Regions from separate parts of the Marinobacter sp. SBS5 genome, predicted to be linked through region 1. Evidence: predicted binding sites of a transcription regulator. Region 1 holds the regulator's gene; each other region holds the start of a gene.

The links. Region 1 encodes sigma-54, which starts transcription at its own class of promoters, with help from an activator protein. Its sites were predicted from a motif close to ANTGGCATNNANNTTGCTNT; they were not measured.
Region 2: a site for sigma-54 is predicted at 2,295-2,314, ahead of glnA (glutamate--ammonia ligase). Genes of this name have one in related genera too.
Region 3: a site for sigma-54 is predicted at 1,871-1,890, ahead of flgA (flagellar basal body P-ring formation chaperone FlgA). Genes of this name have one in related genera too.

Annotation. Positions count from the first base shown of each region.
Region 1 covers NZ_JBLWAZ010000001.1:942,958-949,844, forward strand. The annotation lists gene mgtE (magnesium transporter) at 1-185, opposite strand, end outside; gene ACNQ6O_RS04515 (HPr family phosphocarrier protein) at 272-541, opposite strand; gene rapZ (RNase adapter RapZ) at 548-1,432, opposite strand; gene ptsN (PTS IIA-like nitrogen regulatory protein PtsN) at 1,474-1,944, opposite strand; gene hpf (ribosome hibernation promoting factor) at 2,045-2,347, opposite strand; gene ACNQ6O_RS04535 (RNA polymerase factor sigma-54) at 2,419-3,960, opposite strand; gene lptB (LPS export ABC transporter ATP-binding protein) at 4,137-4,862, opposite strand; gene lptA (lipopolysaccharide transport periplasmic protein LptA) at 4,876-5,397, opposite strand; gene lptC (LPS export ABC transporter periplasmic protein LptC) at 5,381-5,980, opposite strand; gene kdsC (3-deoxy-manno-octulosonate-8-phosphatase KdsC) at 5,977-6,546, opposite strand; gene ACNQ6O_RS04560 (KpsF/GutQ family sugar-phosphate isomerase) at 6,546-6,887, opposite strand, start outside.
Region 2 covers NZ_JBLWAZ010000006.1:21,850-28,736, forward strand. The annotation lists gene ACNQ6O_RS14330 (DUF4124 domain-containing protein) at 38-562, opposite strand; gene glnA (glutamate--ammonia ligase) at 758-2,161, opposite strand; gene typA (translational GTPase TypA) at 2,554-4,365, shown strand; gene pip (prolyl aminopeptidase) at 4,556-5,518, shown strand; gene dtd (D-aminoacyl-tRNA deacylase) at 5,628-6,083, shown strand; gene ACNQ6O_RS14355 (porin) at 6,498-6,887, shown strand, end outside.
Region 3 covers NZ_JBLWAZ010000002.1:50,994-57,880, forward strand. The annotation lists gene ACNQ6O_RS05860 (cupin domain-containing protein) at 1-19, shown strand, start outside; gene ACNQ6O_RS05865 (CheR family methyltransferase) at 50-877, opposite strand; gene ACNQ6O_RS05870 (chemotaxis protein CheV) at 915-1,844, opposite strand; gene flgA (flagellar basal body P-ring formation chaperone FlgA) at 2,001-2,705, shown strand; gene flgM (flagellar biosynthesis anti-sigma factor FlgM) at 2,832-3,158, shown strand; gene ACNQ6O_RS05885 (flagella synthesis protein FlgN) at 3,166-3,636, shown strand; gene ACNQ6O_RS05890 (pilus assembly protein PilB) at 3,707-4,462, opposite strand; gene ACNQ6O_RS05895 (peptidylprolyl isomerase) at 4,677-5,282, shown strand; gene mnmC (bifunctional tRNA (5-methylaminomethyl-2-thiouridine)(34)-methyltransferase MnmD/FAD-dependent 5-carboxymethylaminomethyl-2-thiouridine(34) oxidoreductase MnmC) at 5,288-6,887, shown strand, end outside.

The DNA.
Region 1 (6,887 bases):
TCAACCAGATTCCACAACAAAGCCCGCTGACGAGGCGGAGAGGATTCTAGCAGGTGGGCAATATCACTGGGACTAAGGCCGCCATTCAGGATGCGAGCAACCTGCTTCAGCGCGCCACTATCCAGAGCCTCGCTCAGGGAACGGAGTCTCTGGTGGGCCTGACTTTGTTCCAGAATATCAGACATGGATCCACCTACGGTCAGAAAACCTCCGTATTATAGCGGAGTTAGGAGGTGTCGGTGAGGGGGAGTTGTAGGTGAATTGCGAAGAATCAGCCGCCTTCGCCAAAATAATCCGCAATCAGGGTGGTCACAGCGTCGATGGCTTGTTGCTCATCCGGACCATCGGCAATGAGTTCTACCGTTGTACCTTGGCTGGCAGCGAGCATCATTACTTGCATGATGTTCTTGGCATCGACCTTTCGGCCGTTTCGGCTGATCCAGACTTTGGATTCGTGCTGGGAAGCGGTGGCGACTAATTTTGCGGTCGCCCGAGCGTGCAAACCGAGTTTGTTAATGATGGTGACCGTTCGGCTGATCATGGTGAATCAGATTTCCCCTCTGGCCTGCAGATGGGGTAGTTCAGAATGGCGCACCTGTACGTTTCGGTACTTTGTGGCGAAGTGCTTTTTCAGTTGCTCCGACACGTACACCGATCGATGCTGGCCGCCCGTACAACCGATGGAAATGGTCATGTAGCTGCGGTTGCTGTCGGCGAACGAGGGCAGCCAAGAGTCAAGAAAGCCAATGATGTCGTTGACCATCTTTTGGCTCAAAGGCTCGCGCTCAAGAAAATTGATCACCGGTTGGTCGATGCCGGTGTACTTTCTCAGAGTAGTGTCCCAGTAGGGGTTGGGGAGGCACCGGACGTCGAAGACATAATCGGAATCGACCGGGACGCCGTGCTTGAAACCGAAGGATTGAACCAGTAGGGCGAGTTCCTGATCTTTGCGACCTGCAACCCGCTGCTTGACCATGTCGCGCAGCTCATACATGGACAGGCCAGTGGTGTTCACATAAAGATCGGCCAGTCTGGATAGCGGCTCGAGGAGAACTTTCTCGTTGGAAACGGCTTCCGGCAGCGAGGTCTTGTCATCGCTGAGCGGGTGCTTGCGGCGGGTCGCGTGGAAACGCTGCAGCAGAGTTTGTTCGTCGGCATCGAGAAAGATGATTTCCACTTCCATGCCGGTGCTTTTCAGCTGATGGTAGATCGCCTCAAAGTTCGCCAGCTCGCCGGACAGATTACGAGCGTCAATGCTGACCGCCATTTTACGCAGGCGGGTGGGCGCTTCCTGAGTGGTGGCCTCTTGAGTCAGTGGGGACAGAAGGCCGATGGGGAGGTTGTCTATGCAGTAGAACCCCAAATCCTCAAGTACGTGCAGCGCGGTACTTTTGCCCGAGCCTGAGCGGCCGCTGACGATGATCAGCTTCATAACGGTATTCCTCTCATGCTACGCGTTCTGCCCAAACTGTATCAGTTAGGGTTGGAAATCATGGCCTGGTGCAGGCTGCCGGCATCCTGACACTGGCGCAGTTTTTCGCAAAAAGAGCTTTCATTAAACTTCTCGGCAAGCTGACTGAGCAGCTCCAAGTGTTCGCTAGTCGCCTCTCTGGGGACAACCAGGGCGAAAACAATGTCAACCGGTTGGCTGTCGATGGAATCGAAGTCAACCGGTTCGGCCAGTGTCATCAATACGCCGATGACTCTATCCAGCCCGTCCAGACGGCAATGGGGGATAGCTATGCCTTCGCCAATACCGGTACTGCCCAGCCGCTCCCGCGACACCAGGTTGTTAAAGATATCTGTATCGTTGAGGCTTTCATCCTGTTGATGAATGTGTTCAGCGATAAACTCCAGTACACGCTTCTTGCTTGACGCCGCAACCCGGCACAGAGTCAGTTCTGGAGCCAGAATGTTGTCGATGGTCAGGGATGAATCGGTCATAGATCGACTTCATTTCCGTAAAAAAAAGGCTGCGGCCGGATACTCCTGCCGCAGCACGTCTTATTGAAACGCCCGGTTCGGTTTCACGCTAAAGAGCGCGTTAACCGTTACCTTGCATCCGAGCAACTGTTTTCTCTTTATGCTTGAGGATTTGGCGGTCGAGTTTGTCGACCAAGCCGTCGATAGCGGCGTACATATCCTCACTTTCAGCCTTTGCGTGAATTTCGCCACCAATTACGTGGAGGGTAGCTTCGGCCATCTGGCGAACTTTCTCAACTTGCAGTGTCACCTGACAATTACTGATGTGGTCAAAGTGTCTCTCAAGCTTATCAAACTTGGTGGTTACGTAATCCTTTAGTGCGGGAGTCAGTTCTACATGATGGCCTGAAATGTTGAGTTGCATAGGCTTCTCCTGTTGTCATATAGCCGGCTTTTGCCGGACTGAGTGTCAGCACCTCTTGTGCTGACGAATCCTTAAACCAAACGCTTACGCTCGTTCGAGGGAGGGATGTGCATCGCCTCTCTGTACTTGGCTACCGTACGTCGGGCAACATTGATTCCCTGTTCTCCTAGCATGGCTGCAATTTTGCTATCACTCAATGGCTTTTTTGGTGTTTCGTCGGCAATCAGTTTTTTGATCATCGCACGAATCGCCGTTGAGGAACATTCTCCACCCTCGGCAGTGCCCACGTGGCTGGAGAAAAAGTACTTGAGCTCAAAAATGCCCCGCGGGGTATGCATGTATTTTTGAGTGGTGACCCGGGATATGGTCGACTCGTGCATATCCACGGCCTGAGCGATGTCCGAGAGAATTAATGGTTTCATGGCTTCATCGCCATGGTCCAGAAAGCCCTGTTGGTACTCAACAATGCGAGTGGAAACTTTGAGCAAGGTCTCGTTGCGGCTCTGAAGGCTTTTGATAAACCACTTGGCTTCTTGCAGTTGGTCGCGCATGTAGGTGTTGTCAGCGCTGCTGTCGGCCCGCCGAATCAGCGAAGCATAGCTGGCGTTGACGCGAATGCGCGGCGCAATTTCCGGATTAAGCTCTACTCGCCAGCGACCTTCGTGCTTGCGCACGATGACATCCGGAATCACGTAGTCCGGTTCTGTGCGGTCGATGCTGTCGCCGGGGTTGGGATTCAGGCTGGTGATCACCGCCAACACTTCTTTCAATTGGTCTTCTTTCAAGCGGCTACGGCGCAGCAGCTGAGCATAATCCCGGTTGCCCAGTAAATGCAGGAATTGAGTAACCACCAATTTTGCCTGGCGCAACCAAGGGGTCTCAGGCGGCAGCTGGTTCAGCTGGATCATCAGGCAGTCTTGCAGGTCCTTGGCAAATACACCTGGAGGATCAAAATGCTGCAGTCGGCGCAGGACAGCCTGAACTTCGTCGAGTTCGAGCGGATCGTCTTCGGAATCTTCAAACAGGCCCGAATGGATCTCTTCGATGGATGACGTCAAATAGCCTCGGTCATCCACAGCATCCAGCAGAGCGTGTGCGATCGCCTGATCCCTTTCGCTTAACGGAGTCAGGTTCAGTTGCCACTCAAGATGGTCGTGTAGCGTTTCGCTCGGGGAGTTGCGGGTCTCGAAATCGGAGTCGTGTTCGTCTTCACCCCGGCTTGCAGGGGCTGGCGCCGATTGATAGATGTCGTCCCAAGCCGTATCGACAGGTAGGTCGTCTGGGATGGTGTCCGGCGTTTGGTCTTCGGCAGACCAGTCAGGCGCGGTTTCTGATTCGTCCCAATCCGAGCTTTGCGAGTCTGTGCTTTGGTCTTCTTGAGCAGCAGAAGCAGTCTCGTGCTGGTCGTCCTGGCTGCTTTCTCGCTGCTCATTCGAGTCGGTTTGATCGTCGTCCTCGGAGGTTTCCAGCATTGGGTTCGAATCGAGTGCCTGCTGAATTTCCTGCTGAAGGTCCAGCGTGGAAAGCTGCAGTAGCCGTATGGCTTGTTGCAGCTGGGGGGTCATGGTCAGGCTTTGGCCCATTTTAAGCTGTAATGAAGCTTTCATAACCATGGCTCAAAATCCATAACGTGCCTGTATCCTGATATATAGCATTGCTTGCGAATGAAAAAAATTGTTGTGTGCTGGTAACTTGCAGCGCATGCCCAACAATTTAAGCAAGTACCCTGCCGAGTTTACTTGCTAGCGTTCAGCAAAACAATCAGCCCGGCTTTCAGGTCTGCGATTGTCTATAGTCGGAACTCGTCTCCAAGGTAAACTTCTTTCACCTGCTGGTTGGCAAGAATGGCATCCGCGTTGCCCGATGCGATGATGTGGCCACCAGAGACAATGTAGGCATTCTCACAAATATCGAGCGTTTCGCGTACGTTGTGGTCGGTAATGAGAACGCCGATGCCTTTGTCGCGAAGATGTCGGATGATGTGTTTTATGTCGCTGACCGAAATAGGGTCAACTCCGGCAAAGGGCTCATCCAGAAGAATGAACGCGGGCTCCATAGCCAAAGCCCGAGCAATCTCTACCCGACGACGTTCACCGCCCGAAAGTGCCATACCCACGCTGTCGCGAATGTGGGTAATGTGAAACTCTTCGAGTAGCTCTTCCAGTTTGGCTTCGCGATCCGCTTTAGACAGCGATTTGCGAGTTTCCAGAATGGCCATAATGTTGTCGCGCACGGTCAGCTTGCGGAATACCGACGCTTCCTGAGGCAAATAACCGATGCCTTTTCGCGCACGTCCATGCATGGGGAGGGGGGTAATATCGTTGTTGTCTATGGTGATGCGGCCGTGGTCCGCGGGCACCAGTCCAACAATCATGTAAAAGCAGGTAGTTTTACCGGCACCGTTGGGGCCCAGCAGGCCAACAATTTCGCCGGAACGAATTTCCAGAGAAACGTCCAGAACCACTTTTTTCTGCTTGTAGCTTTTTGCCAGATTACTGGCCCTGAGAACTGCCATCAGAACCTTCCTGTTATTGACCTGAACTGCGCGGCTGAATCACCATTTCTACTCGGCCTGAGCCTTCACCCTCAACGTTGCCACCTTCTGCGGTGACCACCCGATTCACGGTGTCGTAGTGGATAATATCACCCCGAAAGGTGCTGCCACCTTGCTCGATCAAGGCTTCTCGCTCAAAGGTAAGCTGGCTGTCTTTCGCCGACCAGGTGATGTTCCGGGCTTCGGCATTGATGACGGCGGTTTCGTCCTGCGATGGCTGGCGGTAATGGGCGGGGCTGCCGCTCGCCTCAATTCTGCTCAGGCCTTGAGGGCTGCGATAAAGAACGACGCGTTCCGCATCCAGTTTAACGTTGCCTTGCACCAGTTCTACGGCTCCGGTGTAGATGGCTGTGCCAGCGCTGTCATCCAGGCGTGCAGAGTTGGCGCTGACTTTGATGGGCTCATCGGAGTCCAGCGTGAAGGCTGCTGCCGGGCTGGCCAGAAAAGCGGCTGCCATAATCAGCGGAAAAAGAAGTCGGTTACCTGATGGGATCATAATGCCCTTCCACTTGGGAATTGAGTTCCAGAATTCGGTCGTCTAGCCAGGCTTTCATGCCTGTTGCTTTGGTGGTTCCGTGGGGCTCGATGATGGTCACCGGTTGATCGGTGTACACGGTACCCTCGGTATTGTTCAGGGTTAGCTCGTTGGTTTTGAAGGTGGTATCAGAGCCTTGAAGCTGTCGATGGATGACAACGTTACCGTTCAGGTTAACTAGCCCATCGTCTTGCAGAAGGCTACCTTGATCCGCCTCAATATTCCACGGCACCGGGTCGCCTTCTCCATGCAGGGTGGCACGGGGCTTCTCCATGGCGGCGAGGTTGTTGCGTTCGAACTGCTCGATGCGAGGGCTGGTCATGCGAATTTTCGGGTTGCCCTGTGCGTCCCAGGTCCGGTAATCCGCCTGGATGATAAAACCGTCTGGCTCCGCCGGCCCGCGAAGCTCTTTGGCGTCGTCCTGACTGCCTGGTGGTTCCTCACTTTGCCACATGAGAAACAGGGTGGCTGCTATCGTGCCGCCCAACGCCAGCGTTCTGGCCCACGCTTTGCCTTTTCCGGGGCTGAACAGTCGAGTGATCACAGCGCTTCGCTCACATAGGGTGCGAGGGTTGTTGTGAGTCGGTCTTGCGACCAGAGAATCAGGTCGCAGGCTTCTCGCACTGCGCCACTGCCGCCGGCAACCGTGGTGCAGTAATCTGCATGCTGTCTAACCAGCCAGTAACCGTTCGGGACGGTGATACCAAGGCCGGCGAATTGCAGTGCAGGAAGGTCTGGCAAATCATCGCCCATGTAGGCGATCTGCTCTGGTGTGATGTCCATGTTGGCCACCAGCTCTTGCAGGGCAATTTTCTTGTCTTCCCGCCCTTGCATGAGGTGGCTGATGCCTAGGTCGTTCATGCGTTTTTCGGTTAGAGGAGAGCGCCTGCCGGTAATTACGGCAACGGTGATGCCAGCGTTCATCAGCTGCTTCAGCCCCAAACCATCCAGAATGTTGAAGGTTTTCAGTTCATCGCCGCTGGCGCTGAAATAGAGCTTGCCGTCACTCATTATGCCGTCAACATCAAAGGCGACCAGTTTGATGGTCGCTGCTTTGGTGCGGAGTTCATCGCTCCAGTGTTGGCTGAGTGGTGGTGTCAGTTCTGGCATCAGATAACCCCCGCCCGCAACAGGTCGTGCATGTTGATGGCGCCGACCAGATTGCCTTCGCTATCAGTCACCGGCAGGGCGTTGATTTTTAGCTCTTCCATAATGTTGAGCGCATCGGCCGCCAGCTGATCTGCCTGAATGGTTTTACCGTTGCGCGTCATGATCTGAGCGATGGCGGTGGTGTGCACATCAACGGATTTGTCCAAGGTTCGGCGCAGGTCGCCGTCGGTAAAGATGCCGGTCAGCTCGCCAGTGGCGTTCACGACGGTGGTCATGCCCAGACCTTTGCGGGTTATTTCCAGAAGTGCGCCGCTCAGGGTGGTGGTTTCAAGTACACGGGG
Region 2 (6,887 bases), on a different contig from region 1:
TAATTTGGTGCGGGCGCACTAAATTGGTGCGCCTGGTTTAGCGTGCAATGGATGGCCGGTGAATGGTGAAGCGAACCGGTTGGCTCGATTTTACCTGCACGCCATTGTGATCCACTATGTGAGCGACCGCGCTGTGGGTGCCGCGATCAATATTCTGGACGGTGACGGAGCCCGATGTACTTTGGCCGACTGGTTGGCCGTCGAGTGTGATCTCATATTTGTGGTTGGGTTTCAGGCCGGGCGTACTGTGCACTTGAAAAGTTACGGTGCCGTTGCCGCTATGGAAGGCCTGGTCATCCTGCGGGTAAGCGAAGGCCAAGTCGTCATAAGAAGCGCCTTCGCGCTTAACTTCATCGCGCAGCTTGTCGGTTTCGCGCACGACTTCGGGCTTGGGTAGTGTGATCGTGGTGACGGGTTTTACTTTGACGGCCTCACCACCTTTCATGGGTTCGTCGGAGAAGGTGACATTGCCTTGGGCATCAACGTGGCGGTAGACCTCAGCCCAGCTTGCTGAAGAGGCCAGAAGAAGGATTCCGGATGCGAGCGTGACAAGTGTTTTCATGATCGTGGCCTGTGCTCTGGTTAACTCATTTGATTATCAGGGGCAAGGGCGGTGATATCAACGCTGTGGAGGGCTCGCTTGGTTACATCTCGTTAAGAGCGACAGTTGTTGGGTGGGTTTTGTGGACTCGGCCACAAAAAAAACCCGCCGAGGCGGGTTTTTTTCTGCGTCATGGCACCTTTACGGTGCGATGAGTTAGCAGGAGTAGTACAGCTCGAACTCAACCGGGTGCGTGGTCATGTTGATGCGCTCAACTTCGGCACGCTTCAGGTCGATGTAGCCGGCAATCATGTCTTCGGTGAACACGCCACCACGGGTCAGGAACTCGTGATCATCTTTCAGGGCGTCCAGAGCTTCTTGCAGAGTCTCGGCAACCTTCGGAATGTTCAGAGCTTCTTCTTTCGGCAGGTCGTACAGATCCTTGTCCATGGCATCGCCAGGGTGGATCTTGTTCTGGATGCCGTCTAGGCCGGCCATCATCAGTGCAGAGAAGGCCAGGTACGGGTTAGCGGCCGGATCCGGGAAGCGAACTTCAACACGACGGGCTTTGGCGCTATTCACATACGGGATACGGATAGAGGCAGAGCGGTTGCGGGCTGAGTAGGCCAGCATAACCGGTGCTTCATAACCTGGTACCAGACGCTTGTAGCTGTTGGTGGCCGGGTTGGTGAAGGCGTTGATAGCCTTAGCGTGCTTGATGATGCCGCCAACGTAGTACAGAGCTTCGTCGCTCAGGCCAGCGTAGCTATCACCTGCGAACAGGTTCTTGCCGTCTTTGCTCAGGGACATGTGTACGTGCATGCCGGAACCGTTATCGCCAACAACGGGCTTGGGCATAAAGGTCGCCGTCTTGCCGTACGCGTGGGCAACGTTGTGCACGCAGTACTTCAGGATCTGTACTTCGTCTGCTTTCTTGGTCAGGCTGTTAGGACCGACGCCAATCTCACACTGGCCGGCGGTGCCGACTTCGTGGTGGTGAACCTCAATGGTCAGCCCCATAGATTCCATGGCCGCACACATAGCGCCACGCAGATCGTGCAGGCTGTCTACCGGTGGAACCGGGAAGTAACCGCCTTTAACGCCTGGACGATGGCCGATGTTGTTGCGGTCGAAGTCTTCGCCGGATACCCAGGCGGCTTCTTCCGAGTAGAGCTCGTACATAGAGCCCTGCATGTCGGTCTTCCATTTTGCGGAATCAAAGATGAAGAACTCAGGCTCCGGGCCGAACAGGGCGCCGTCAGCGATGCCGGTGGATTTCAGGTATTCCTCAGCACGCTGAGCAACAGAGCGTGGGTCACGCTCGTAACCTTGCATGGTGGTGGGTTCCACGATGTCGCAGGTAATGTTGATGGTGGTTTCTTCAGTGAACGGATCCAGTACGGAGCTGCTGTCATCCGGCATCAGGATCATGTCTGATTCGTTGATGCCTTTCCAGCCAGCGATGGAAGAACCGTCGAACATCTTGCCGTCGGCAAAGAAGTCTTCGTCTACCTCAGAGGCAGGCAGAGTTACGTGTTGCTCTTTACCGCGGGTGTCGGTGAAACGCAGGTCGACCCATTTGACTTCGTGTTCTTTGATCAAATCAACAGTCTTGGACATTGTGCATGCTCCGTAAGTTATACATATTCGTTGTGCCGGATCGTTCAGTGTACTGAGGCCCGATCTGCTTGCAGGTGAGGGAAGCTTATCAGAAGCCGGTGGCCCTTACCTTTCAATTGCGGCTGTTTATACTTAAGCAAGGGCCTTGCCAGTTTGCCGATATTGCCTCACAAAAGCGCAGTTGCAGGGCTTTCGAGCCATGCCGGGGCGTCAGCGGCACAGTTTTGTGCGTTTTTAATCGTTTAATTGTGCGCCAAAATGGTGCGCCTTGGCCGTAAATGCCTAATAACAGTGCGCTTCGTGATTGATTACATATTAAGCACTAATCTTCATATTATCGACATGGACTTTTCGATATACTGCGTCCCGCTAATTTCTGCAGGATACCAGTTGTGATTGATAAGCTTAGAAACGTTGCCATTATTGCCCACGTAGACCACGGTAAAACGACCCTGGTTGACCAATTGTTGCGCAAGTCCGGAACTTTGGACCGTAAAGAGCTCGAAAGCGAGCGCGTTATGGATTCCAACGATCAGGAAAAAGAGCGTGGAATTACCATTCTGGCGAAGAACACTGCGCTGAAGTGGAAAGACTACGACATCAACATCGTGGACACCCCGGGACACGCTGATTTCGGTGGCGAAGTTGAGCGAGTCATGAGCATGGTAGACAGTGTTCTGCTCGTGGTCGATTCGATTGACGGCCCGATGCCACAAACCCGCTTTGTAACGCAAAAAGCGTTCGCAGCGGGCTTGCGTCCGATTGTTGTGGTAAACAAGATTGACCGTCCTGGTGCTCGCCCGGACTGGGTCGTAGACCAGGTGTTTGATCTGTTTGATAACCTTGGCGCTACTGATGAACAGCTTGACTTCCCGATCGTATACGCCAGTGCCTTGAACGGCATTGCAGGTATGGATCACGAAGACATGCAAGACAACATGGACGCCGTTTTCCAGGCCATCGTGGATTTCGTACCAGCACCCGACGTGGATTTGGAACTGCCGTTCCAAATGCAGATTTCCCAGCTGGACTACAACAGCTTCTTGGGTGTGATCGGTATTGGCCGTATCGCGCGCGGTAAAGTGTCTACCAACACTCCGGTAGTTGCGATCGGCGCTGACGGTAAAAAGCGTAACGGCCGAATCCTCAAGATCATGGGTCACTCCGGTTTGCAGCGTGTCGAAGTTGACGAAGCTCAGGCTGGCGACATTGTGTGTGTGAGCGGCTTGGATCAGCTCTTCATCTCTGACACCTTGTGTGATCCTTCTAATGTTGAAGCGCTGCCCGCACTGACCGTTGATGAACCGACGGTTTCGATGACCTTCCAGGTCAACGATTCGCCGTTTGCCGGTAAAGAAGGTAAGTACGTAACCAGTCGCAATATTAAAGAGCGTCTGGAAAAAGAGTTGCTGCACAACGTAGCTCTGCGTGTTGAAGAAGGTGACTCCGCAGACAAATTCAAAGTGTCTGGCCGTGGTGAGCTGCACCTGTCGGTACTGATCGAAAACATGCGTCGCGAAAACTTCGAGCTGGCGGTTGGTCGTCCGGAAGTGGTGATCAAAGAAGTAGACGGTGAGAAGCAAGAGCCGTACGAAAACGTGATCATCGACATCGAAGAGCAGCACCAAGGCCCCATTATGGAGCAAATGGGTCTGCGTCGTGGCGATATGACCAACATGATCCCGGACGGCAAAGGCCGCATGCGCTTGGAATACACCATTCCTGCCCGTGGTTTGATTGGTTTCCGGAACGCCTTCCTGACCATGACCTCCGGTACCGGTATCCTTACTTCGACCTTCAGTCATTACGGTCCTGTGAAGCTGGGTGAAGTGACCAGCCGTCAAAACGGTGTCATTGTTTCCATGGCCACCGGCACTGCGCTGACTTACTCGCTGGAAACCCTGCAGAGCCGAGGCAAGTTGTTCCTTGAGCCGGGCCAGGAAATCTACGAAGGACAGCTATGTGGTATTCACAGCCGCGATAACGATCTGGTGGTTAACCCGACCAAGGGTAAGAAGCTGGATAACATGCGTGCGTCTGGTAAGGACGAAGTGATCGGCCTGGTGCCGCCCATCAAGCATACGCTTGAACAGGCGCTTGAGTTTATTGACGACGACGAGCTGGTGGAAGTAACGCCCAAGTCGATCCGTCTGCGTAAAAAGCTTCTGACCGAAAACGAGCGTAAGCGCGCCGGTAAGAAGTAAGGCACGGTTGGCCCGGAGTGGTGCGGGCATTCACGAGAAGTTCAGGGAAAGCGCAGCCTTTCCCTTCGTGTTTGTCTCTCTGCTCCGGGTCGATTGCCTTTCGAGTTTTTCTGACACCTCTCTCGTTAATGCTGTAATCCCTTTCGCCATTCTCGGCTAGACTACCGTTAGTCATTTAACGGAGTCGGTTATGCTCAGTCTTTATCCTGAAATCCAGCCCTATGCTCGTCACCGTCTTGCCGTGGATGACGTTCATGAACTGTATCTGGAAGAATCTGGCAATCCTGAGGGTACGCCTGTGCTGGTGGTGCATGGTGGGCCGGGCGGAGGCTGCGAGGATTATCACCGTCGGTTCTTTGATGCCGAACGTTGTCGGATCATTTTGCTCGATCAGCGTGGCGCTGGACGGTCGACCCCGCTGGCGGAGTTGGAAGGCAACTGCACGGCCAATTTAGTGGCCGATATGGAAGCCGTGCGGCAGTTTCTGGGTGTGGATCGCTGGTTGTTGTTCGGAGGGAGCTGGGGTTCAACGCTCAGCCTTGTTTATGCGCAAGCTCACCCGGAACGGGTGTTGGGGCTGGTGCTGAGAGGGATCTTTCTCTGCCGGCCGCGGGATATTCAGTGGTTTTATCAGGAGGGGGCCAGTCGGATATTTCCTGATTATTGGAAAGAGTATCTGGCGCCCATCCCAGAGGCTGAGCGAAGCGATATGGTAACGGCCTATTATCGGCGCCTAACCAGTAGTAATGAGTTGGAGCAGATCCAAGCCGCCAAAGCTTGGTCGGTGTGGGAAGGGCGCTGCGCCACCCTGCAGCCGAACCCAAAGGTGGTTGAGCATTTCGGCCATCCGCATGTGGCCATCGCCCTGGCCCGAATTGAGTGTCATTACTTCATGAATCAAGGTTTTTTAGAACCGGGTCAAATTATAAGAGACGCACAAAAGCTGGCGGAGATTCCGGGTGTTATCGTGCACGGTCGATATGACATGGTGTGCCCATTGGATAATGCGCTGGCTCTTAGTGCGGCGTGGCCTGAAGCCGAATTGCAAATCATTCGCGATGCCGGCCATTCAGCTTCCGAGCCTGCAATTGTGGACGCGCTGATTCGTGGAGTCGAACAAGTTATCGCCAAAGGCACGCCTTCAGCTGGTTGATTATTAGACTTTTTGTTAACTTGGCGGGGTTGCGACCTTTGAGTGGCCTCTATACACTTTGGTGCATTACGGTGTTTTAACCCCGCGAGCCGAGTTGCCAAGGGACTAAATGAAAGGATTGATCCAGCGAGTATCCGAGGCAAGTGTTGCCGTAGGGGGCCATCAGATTGCCAGCATTGGCAATGGGCTCTTATTACTCTTGGGCGTGGAAAGGAATGACGCATCAAAAGAGGCAAAGGAACTGTGCCGGAAAATTCTCTCATACCGGATTTTCCCCGATGAGCAGGGCCGGATGAACGTGAACGTTCAGGACTCCGGTGGCTCGCTTTTAATTGTTCCCCAGTTCACCTTAGCGGCGGATACTTCCTCCGGAACCCGGCCAGGCTTTTCTCTGGCGGCTTCCCCGGACGTGGCAAATCGTTTGTATGAGGAGTTTGTGGCCGAGGCGAAGAGCCTGTTGGGGGCTGAGCGTGTGCAAACCGGCGAGTTCGGGGCAGATATGAAAGTGGCGTTAGTGAACGATGGCCCGGTTACCTTTTTGTTGGAAGTGGGTGGGTCAAAATAGGTCATTTTAACGCCGACGTAATAATGCCCATGATCAGGGCGTAGCTTGGGGTTCCCGGGTGCTGATATCTGATCTTAGGGCGCTCGCGACAAGTGACCAGTTTTGTAACGTGTTGGTTGGAAAGATAATAGTGGATTTAGGTCTGAATTTTGCGATGCTAGGCTCTAATTGTCGTAAGTATGGACGGACACACAAGTTTTGAATCTGGGGCTTGTTTAGGTTAAAAAATAGCCGCTAAAAATTTGCAAAAATGTAATTGTTGTATTAAAACAGGATCATCACAGGGAACTTTAACAGAGTTCTGTAAGTGACTGAGAATCAAGGCCTGCTGTTCGCCTTGTTGGGATAAAAAGAAAAGATCGGGCCTTAAGACCCGTCGAAGAACCTGAGTTAACTCACAAAGGAAGATGCAACATGAAAAAAACTATTCTTGCTTCTGCTATCGCAGCTGCAACCTTCTCTGGCGCTGCTCTGGCCCAAGAAAGCAACCTGCCGACTGTTTACGGTAACATCCAGTACGCTCTGACCCACAACAACGTTGATGGCGGCAGCAGTGACATCGCTCACAACGACAACGGTTCCACTATCGGTGTGAAGCACGACCATGAAATCGCACCAGGTATTACCGGCTTTCTGAAGATTGAGCTTGACGGTATTGATGCTGATGACAAATCAAAAGGTCGTGGTCGGATCAAGCTGGACGAAGCTTACATCGGTGTGAAGGGTGATAACTTCGGTCAGGTGTGGGTTGGCTCTGATGACTCTCTGTATGAGTCTACTATCGACCGTATCGTTAACTACTAC
Region 3 (6,887 bases), on a different contig from region 1:
TCATCTGCCACTCGAATAAGCGGAGGCAGATGTCCGGATCAAAGCGAGCCTATTTTTTGCGGTAAACAATACCCGGCTGGCACTGCACCATTTCGTACAAATCCGGCAAGCCATTCAGCGATTCTGACGCCCCTAAAATCAGGTAGCCGCCAGGGTTCAATGCTCCGTGCAAGCGAGTCAGGATGTCTTTTTTAGATTCTGCCGAGAAGTAGATCAACACATTGCGACATAGAATAATGTCGAACTTTCCGAGCATATAACGCTCGAGAAGGTTCAGCTCTTTAAACTCCACCATCGCCTTGATTTGATTATTGATCTGCCAACCACCGTTTACAGAGGGCTTAAAGTAGCGCTTTTGGCGCTCAGGGGACAAACCACGCCCGATCGCAATCATTTCATACTCGCCCTTACGAGCCACTTCCAGAACGCTTTTGGATATATCGGTCGCGGTTATACGAACGTCCCGGAGTTTGCCCGGACGGGTCTGCCGAAACTCATCAAGCACCATTGAAACCGAGTATGGCTCCTGCCCGGTTGAACATGCAGCCGACCAAATCCGCAGTGGCTGCAACGATTTGCGCTCAGCAAACTCTGGCAGAAGTTTGTCCTGGAGAATACGAAACGGATGATTATCCCGAAACCAAAGCGTCTCGTTGGTGGTCATCGCATCAATCACGACTTCGCGAAGGCCCATACGCCCAGACCGTTTTAGCCGCTCGAGAAGCTCACCAAGCGAACTCAAACCGTTATCTTCAAGAATTCTGCGTAGCCGGCTTTTAACCAAATACTGCTTGTTATCGCCCAGCAAAATGCCACAGGCATCCTGTAAGAACGTTTTGAACTCTTCGTATTCCCGAGGCGTTATTTCCGCGTTCATTGCATCTCTATCATGGGTAAAACGGTTAACCGGGACATCAATCCTGCCCGATCAATTCCATTACACGCTCAGCCAGTTCGTCCGGGCTAAATTTTGCCATAAAATCGTCTGCACCCACCTTCTGCACCATGGCCCGGTTAAAAACACCGCTCAGCGATGTGTGCAGCATGATGAACATATCTTTTAGCGCAGGGTCTTCTTTGATTCGGGTAACCAGCGTATAGCCATCCATCTCGGGCATTTCCACATCGGAGATAATCAGCGAGAGGTGGTCTCGAATGGATGAACCATCCTGCGTGAGACTTTTCAAGTAGTCCAGCGCTTGCCTGCCATCGTTATGAGTAATGACTTCCATTCCAATCGCCGTCAGACAACGGCTGATCTGGCGCCGCGCTACGGCGGAATCATCTACCACGAGGACAGGAAGATGACGTTTGGACTGAGCCGCACTTCGCGTCACAATCTCTTGATTAACGTCTTCACGAAGCGGAGAAACCTCTGAAAGAATCTTCTCTACATCGATGATTTCAACCAGTTTTTCATCAACTTTGGTAACCGCCGTCAAGTATACATCTTTGCCCGCTCCTTTCGGCGGCGGCATGATGTCTTCCCAATTCATATTTAAAATGCGGTCGACGCCAGACACCAAAAACCCCTGGGTCTTTCGGTTGTATTCCGTGATGATCACAAAGCTCGTCGCCAGTTGCTCCTGGGGTACGCCTGGCAGACCGATCGCCATGCCCATGTCAACAATGGGAATGGTCTCCCCACGAATATGGGATACGCCGCGCACAACCGCACGACTGTTAGGAATAGAAGACAGTCTTGGGCACTGCAACACTTCTTTCACTTTGAAGACGTTAATACCATAGACCTGACGGCCACGGAGCCGAAACAGCAACAGTTCGAGCCGATTCTGGCCGACCAGCTGGGTGCGCTGATTAACGCTTTGAAGTACCCCTGTCATGACGCTCTACTCCTAGGGTGCCCTTAACCGGCACTGATTTTGCTTTATAGTTCACAAGCATTGAATTCAGACACAGTGTAACGGCCATATGCCCAGATCCTTAACTTTTTTTAAAGGGCAGCAGACATACCAACAGCATAGGACAAAGCAACAAAGATGCGCACCCTCTTATTTCTTACGCTGACCCTCTTTTTCAGCCTCCCCGTCTTCGCCAAACAGACCACAACCGCCAGCGATATTCGAAACATGGCACAGCGTTTCTTGCAAACATGGGCCGAGGATCAATCGGAACTAAATCGGCGCATTGAGTATCAAATAGGCAATATTGACCGGCGCCTGAAACTGGCACCGTGCGAGGGAAAGCCTGAACTGAACTTCGTTAGCGATCCGCTGCGAACGCCGAGCCCTTCCATTCTTATTAGCTGCGCTGGCGAGCGTCCGTGGCGAATGTACGTTACGGCGTCTGTGGAGATCTACGGCGAAGCCATCGTTGCTGCACGCCCCTTAACAAGGGGCGAGCGATTAACCAGCGCTGCCCTGACGACAAGCGAAGTTCAGCTGAATGCCAGTCGCCGGGGCACTCTAACCGACATAGACACAATTCAGGGCATGATGGTTCGCCGCCCCGTTAAAACGGGCACAATGCTGACTCCGGACTTGCTGGAAGCCCCTGATGCCATCGAGCGGGGCGACCATGTTATTATTGTTGCCCAATCCGGCTCGTTTTCGGTCAGTTCCCGCGGCAAAGCTCTTGGCAACGCAAGTATCGGGGAGCAAGTGCTGGTAGAGAATCTTCGTTCCGCGCGCACACTCAAGGCAACCGTGGTAGCGCCGGGGCGTGTTGAGATACCGATGCAATAGCGCTTAACGACAGAGCGGAAATTTTTTTCCTGAAAAGACTAAAGTACGGCAACACCTTGCCGATAAGAAGGTATAAACCCGATTCTGCCACTCGTTAGCAGTGGTCACAGGCAAGCAGGTAATTTTATGTCAGTTGACTTAAATGGAATTGGCCCAGGCCAGGTCAACACCACCAGAACACCGGCCGATAAAGCGGCAAGCACCGCCAACACCACGTCATCAGCAGCCGATCAAGCCCAGGCGCAAGGCCCAGCTGCTCGTGGCGAGAACGTTAGCCTTAGCAGTCAGGCCAAAAACCTGAAACAGCTTGAGCAAAAGCTTGGCGATTACCCGGAAATGGACGACGATCGCATCGCGCAGATTCGCTCGGCACTGGATAACGGCACCTACAAGATCGACGCAGAAAAACTGGCCCAGAAAATGCTTGAGATGGATGAAAGCATTTTTGGGTGAGTAGAATATGGCCGCTATCGATGAGTTGAAGACCCTTCTTAGTGAAGACCTCCGCCAGCTGGAAGGCTTGGCGGATCTTCTCCTTAGGGAGAAGCAGGCATTGTCCTCTCCGGATATCAGTCCTCTGCAAGAGCTTACACAAGAAAAGAATCAAATTCTTGGCGCTATCCGTGATCGAGCCCGACAGAAGATCCACCTGTTGGTGAACATGGGCTATCGCCCTGACTCCGGCGAGCCCTCGCGCTTTATTCAGGCCGGCGGAATGAGTGATTTGCATCAGCTGTGGAAAGCGGCCGATCAAAAGCTTCGGGAGTGTCAGTCACTCAACCAGAACAACAGTCGAGTGGTCAGTCATCTGCAAAAGCGCCTCGCACGCGTCACTGATATTTTCCGCGGTGCCTCTAGCCAGCAAAAGCTCTACGGCGCTCAGGGTCAGCAGACCAGCGTTTCAAGTAGCACCGTTTTTGCCAGCGCTTGATTCTCGCTAGTAAAAAGTAAAATGCCCGGCTCTTGGCCGGGCATTTTGTTTAGAACGCAACAATTGGTTGTTAACGGGTATAGATGGTCATGTTCGAATCGGGATGAAACCGAATATCCTGAATACTGACACTCCCCATCGATGCGCCGTTCCCGCCTGCGACTCGGATATTCTCCACTCTGATTTCCTCAATGCGCTCGGGCAACGCCAGCGTTATAGCGCCATCATCCCGAATCGAGTATCGCTCTTCGCCTTCACGATACTGCACACCCGAAATGGTGAGGTCAGAGTCAAGGAAACTCAAGACAGGCACAAACACGTTGGCCGCAAGCCGAACCCCCTCTACCGCATCAAGGCCAGCCTCATCAGCGTTGCCGCCCTTCGCATCCGCCGCCTTACCCGGCATTGACGCCACCTTTTCAATGCGGTCCATCAAACCTATGCCCCGCTGCCCTGACACCGACGACATTTCATCTTCCGTCAACGGAGCGAATCCGCGCCCTTCATACAACTGCCCTGCACTCGCTACAGTTTCTGCATCGTCATTATCAGTGTTCGTAGACGCAAAAGAGACCAACGGTTGAAATGGAAGAGCAACCATCGTCACCAGTGCCGCCGTATTGCGGTATCGAGACTGGTGCTTCAAAACCCGAATCAGGTCTTTTTCAGTGATACAGCCCGATGCAATCAGAACCTCACCCAAGCGCTGCCCAGAGGTTCGCTGAAGCTTCAACGCATCATCGAGCTCTGACTCAGACAAGTATCCGCGATTGATCAACAACCGGCCAAGCCGTGACTTTTCTTCAAATCCTCTTTGGACTTTCACTCATGTTCTCCTGTGTTCACCATGAACACCGTACAACCAAGCCCGGCATTGTGATTTCCTTCAAGCTATTACAAGCGTAGTTGAGCACCGACCTACTTGCTGTTTGCTTTTACTCTTATCGGCGTAAGGATCTGTTAATATCGTTAACTGCTTTGTAGCGAATCTGATTATGTCACCTATTCCGACACTCACTGAAACAAAGAGCAGCCTTTAAATGACAAACTTCGTAAAACAACAATCTCTTGTGATTTATGCCGCATTGTTGGTCCTTTCGGCGCTTATTTTTGCCAGCACAGCGCACGCGGACAGCAACGATGAGTTGCCAAAAGTACGCTTCGTGACTTCCGAAGGGGCGTTTGAACTCCTTTTGCGCCCCGACGTTGCCCCCAAAACCGTCGAGAACTTTTTGAACTACGTGGAAGATGACTTCTACGATGACACTATTTTTCACCGTGTCATATCAGGCTTCATGATCCAGGGCGGTGGGTTCACTGCTGACATGCGCCAGAAACCCACCAACTCCCCCATCGTCAATGAAGGCAGCGAAACCCTGCCAAACCTGCGTGGTACCATCGCGATGGCCCGCACCAGCAACCCCGACTCTGCCACATCACAGTTCTTCATTAATGTCGTGGATAACGACTTCCTGAATGCAGGTGTGCGCGGTGCCGGTTATGCGGTTTTCGGAAAAGTAACTCAGGGCATGGGCGTGATCGACAAAATCGCCTCAGTGCAGACCGGACGCAAGCGAGGCATGTCCGACGTACCGCTCTCCCCTGTCGTTATTAAAAGTGTTACCCGGATTACCGCTGAAGACTGATGTCGATCACTGGCCCCCTGAAACCGCCGGCCACAGAGCCGGCGGAATTGATTTGGCAAGATGGCGTTCCCGAATCGGCCCGTTTTGGCGATGTCTATTTCAATCGCAACGATGGTCTCTCCGAAACCCGGCATGTGTTTATCGAACCCAACAACCTGTCTGGGCGTTTCGCTCAACTGCCGAGCCATGGCCACTTTGTGATCGGCGAAACAGGGTTTGGATCGGGTCTGAGCTTTTTGACAGCTTGGGATGAATGGCAACGGCAAACTTCGCACCAGCAAAACACCGTACTGCACTTTATTTCCTTTGAGCGTTACCCGTTAACCCGCGAAGAACTGAAACTCGCATTAGCGCGCTGGCCAGAAGTCACCCCGTTATCAGTACAATTAATCAGCCACTATCCACCGCTAATGAAAGGTGTTCACCGCCTGGTTTTCGATGGCGGGCGAGTCAGACTCACTTTGTTTTTTGGTGAGCTTCGCAACGGTCTGGACCAACTCCCGTTTTATGCAGATGCGTGGTTTCTCGATGGCTTTGACCCACAGTACAACCCGGAGATGTGGTCCGATGAGGTCATTCAATCCGTGCGGGCTCACAGCCAACCGGGCACAACGTTCGCTACCTTCACCGCCGTGGGCCGAATTCGGCGATCCCTTGAAGCTGCAGGGTTCGAGACTCGAAAACTAACGGGCTTTGGCCGAAAACGTGAAATGCTCTCCGGAGCCTTAGCGAACGCCCCTAAGGCCACTGTACCAGCCCCCCTCTCCAATGACCCCGTTGCCATCATAGGCGCAGGTATCGCAGGAACGCTTTTAGCCCGCAATCTAGCCGAACGCGGCATCCCGGTATTGTTGATCGACAAAGCGGCCAATGCCGGCTCAGCGGCGTCAGGTAACCTACAGGGCGCGCTGTATGCAAAGCTCGGCATTGAATACAACGCACAAGCCGAATTGGCGGCAACTGCTCTGAGTTTCAGCCAGCGCTACTATCGCCCTTGGCAGGATGATTTCTGGCACCCCACCGGTTTGTTGCAACTGGCCACGACCGATAAAGAGTCCGATCGCCAGCGTAAATTTTGTGAACGGAACCAATATCCTGAAAACTTTTTGACCCCGGTGAGCGCGGCGAAAGCCTCAGAGCTTGCCGGCATTGACATCCCTGTTGAAGGACTTTGGTTTCCACAGTCAGGCTGGCTAGAACCCGCCAAAGCCTGTGAGCGTCTATCCCAGCACCCCCTGATCACACCCTTGTTTGGTTTTGAAGTTGCGCAGATTGAACGCGTCGAAGGCGGCTGGTCTCTGCAGGGTACTCAAAATACAAGCCATCAGGTTTCGCGATGGATCATCGCTTGTGGCCATCAAACGGCCGAGATTGCCCCTGTAACCGGCACGCTACGACTAAAGCCTATTCGTGGGCAGGTCACTTATTTGCCAGAGAGTACCGTGAACCCACCCGCCACGGTTATCTGTGGCTCAAAGTATTTAAACCCTGTTGCCCATGGGCAAGCGACCACCGGCGCAACGTTCGACATCAGAAATGACAACCCTGAGGTAACCGTCGAAGGCCATCAAGAGAACATGGACGAGCTCCTGCGCATGCTACCGA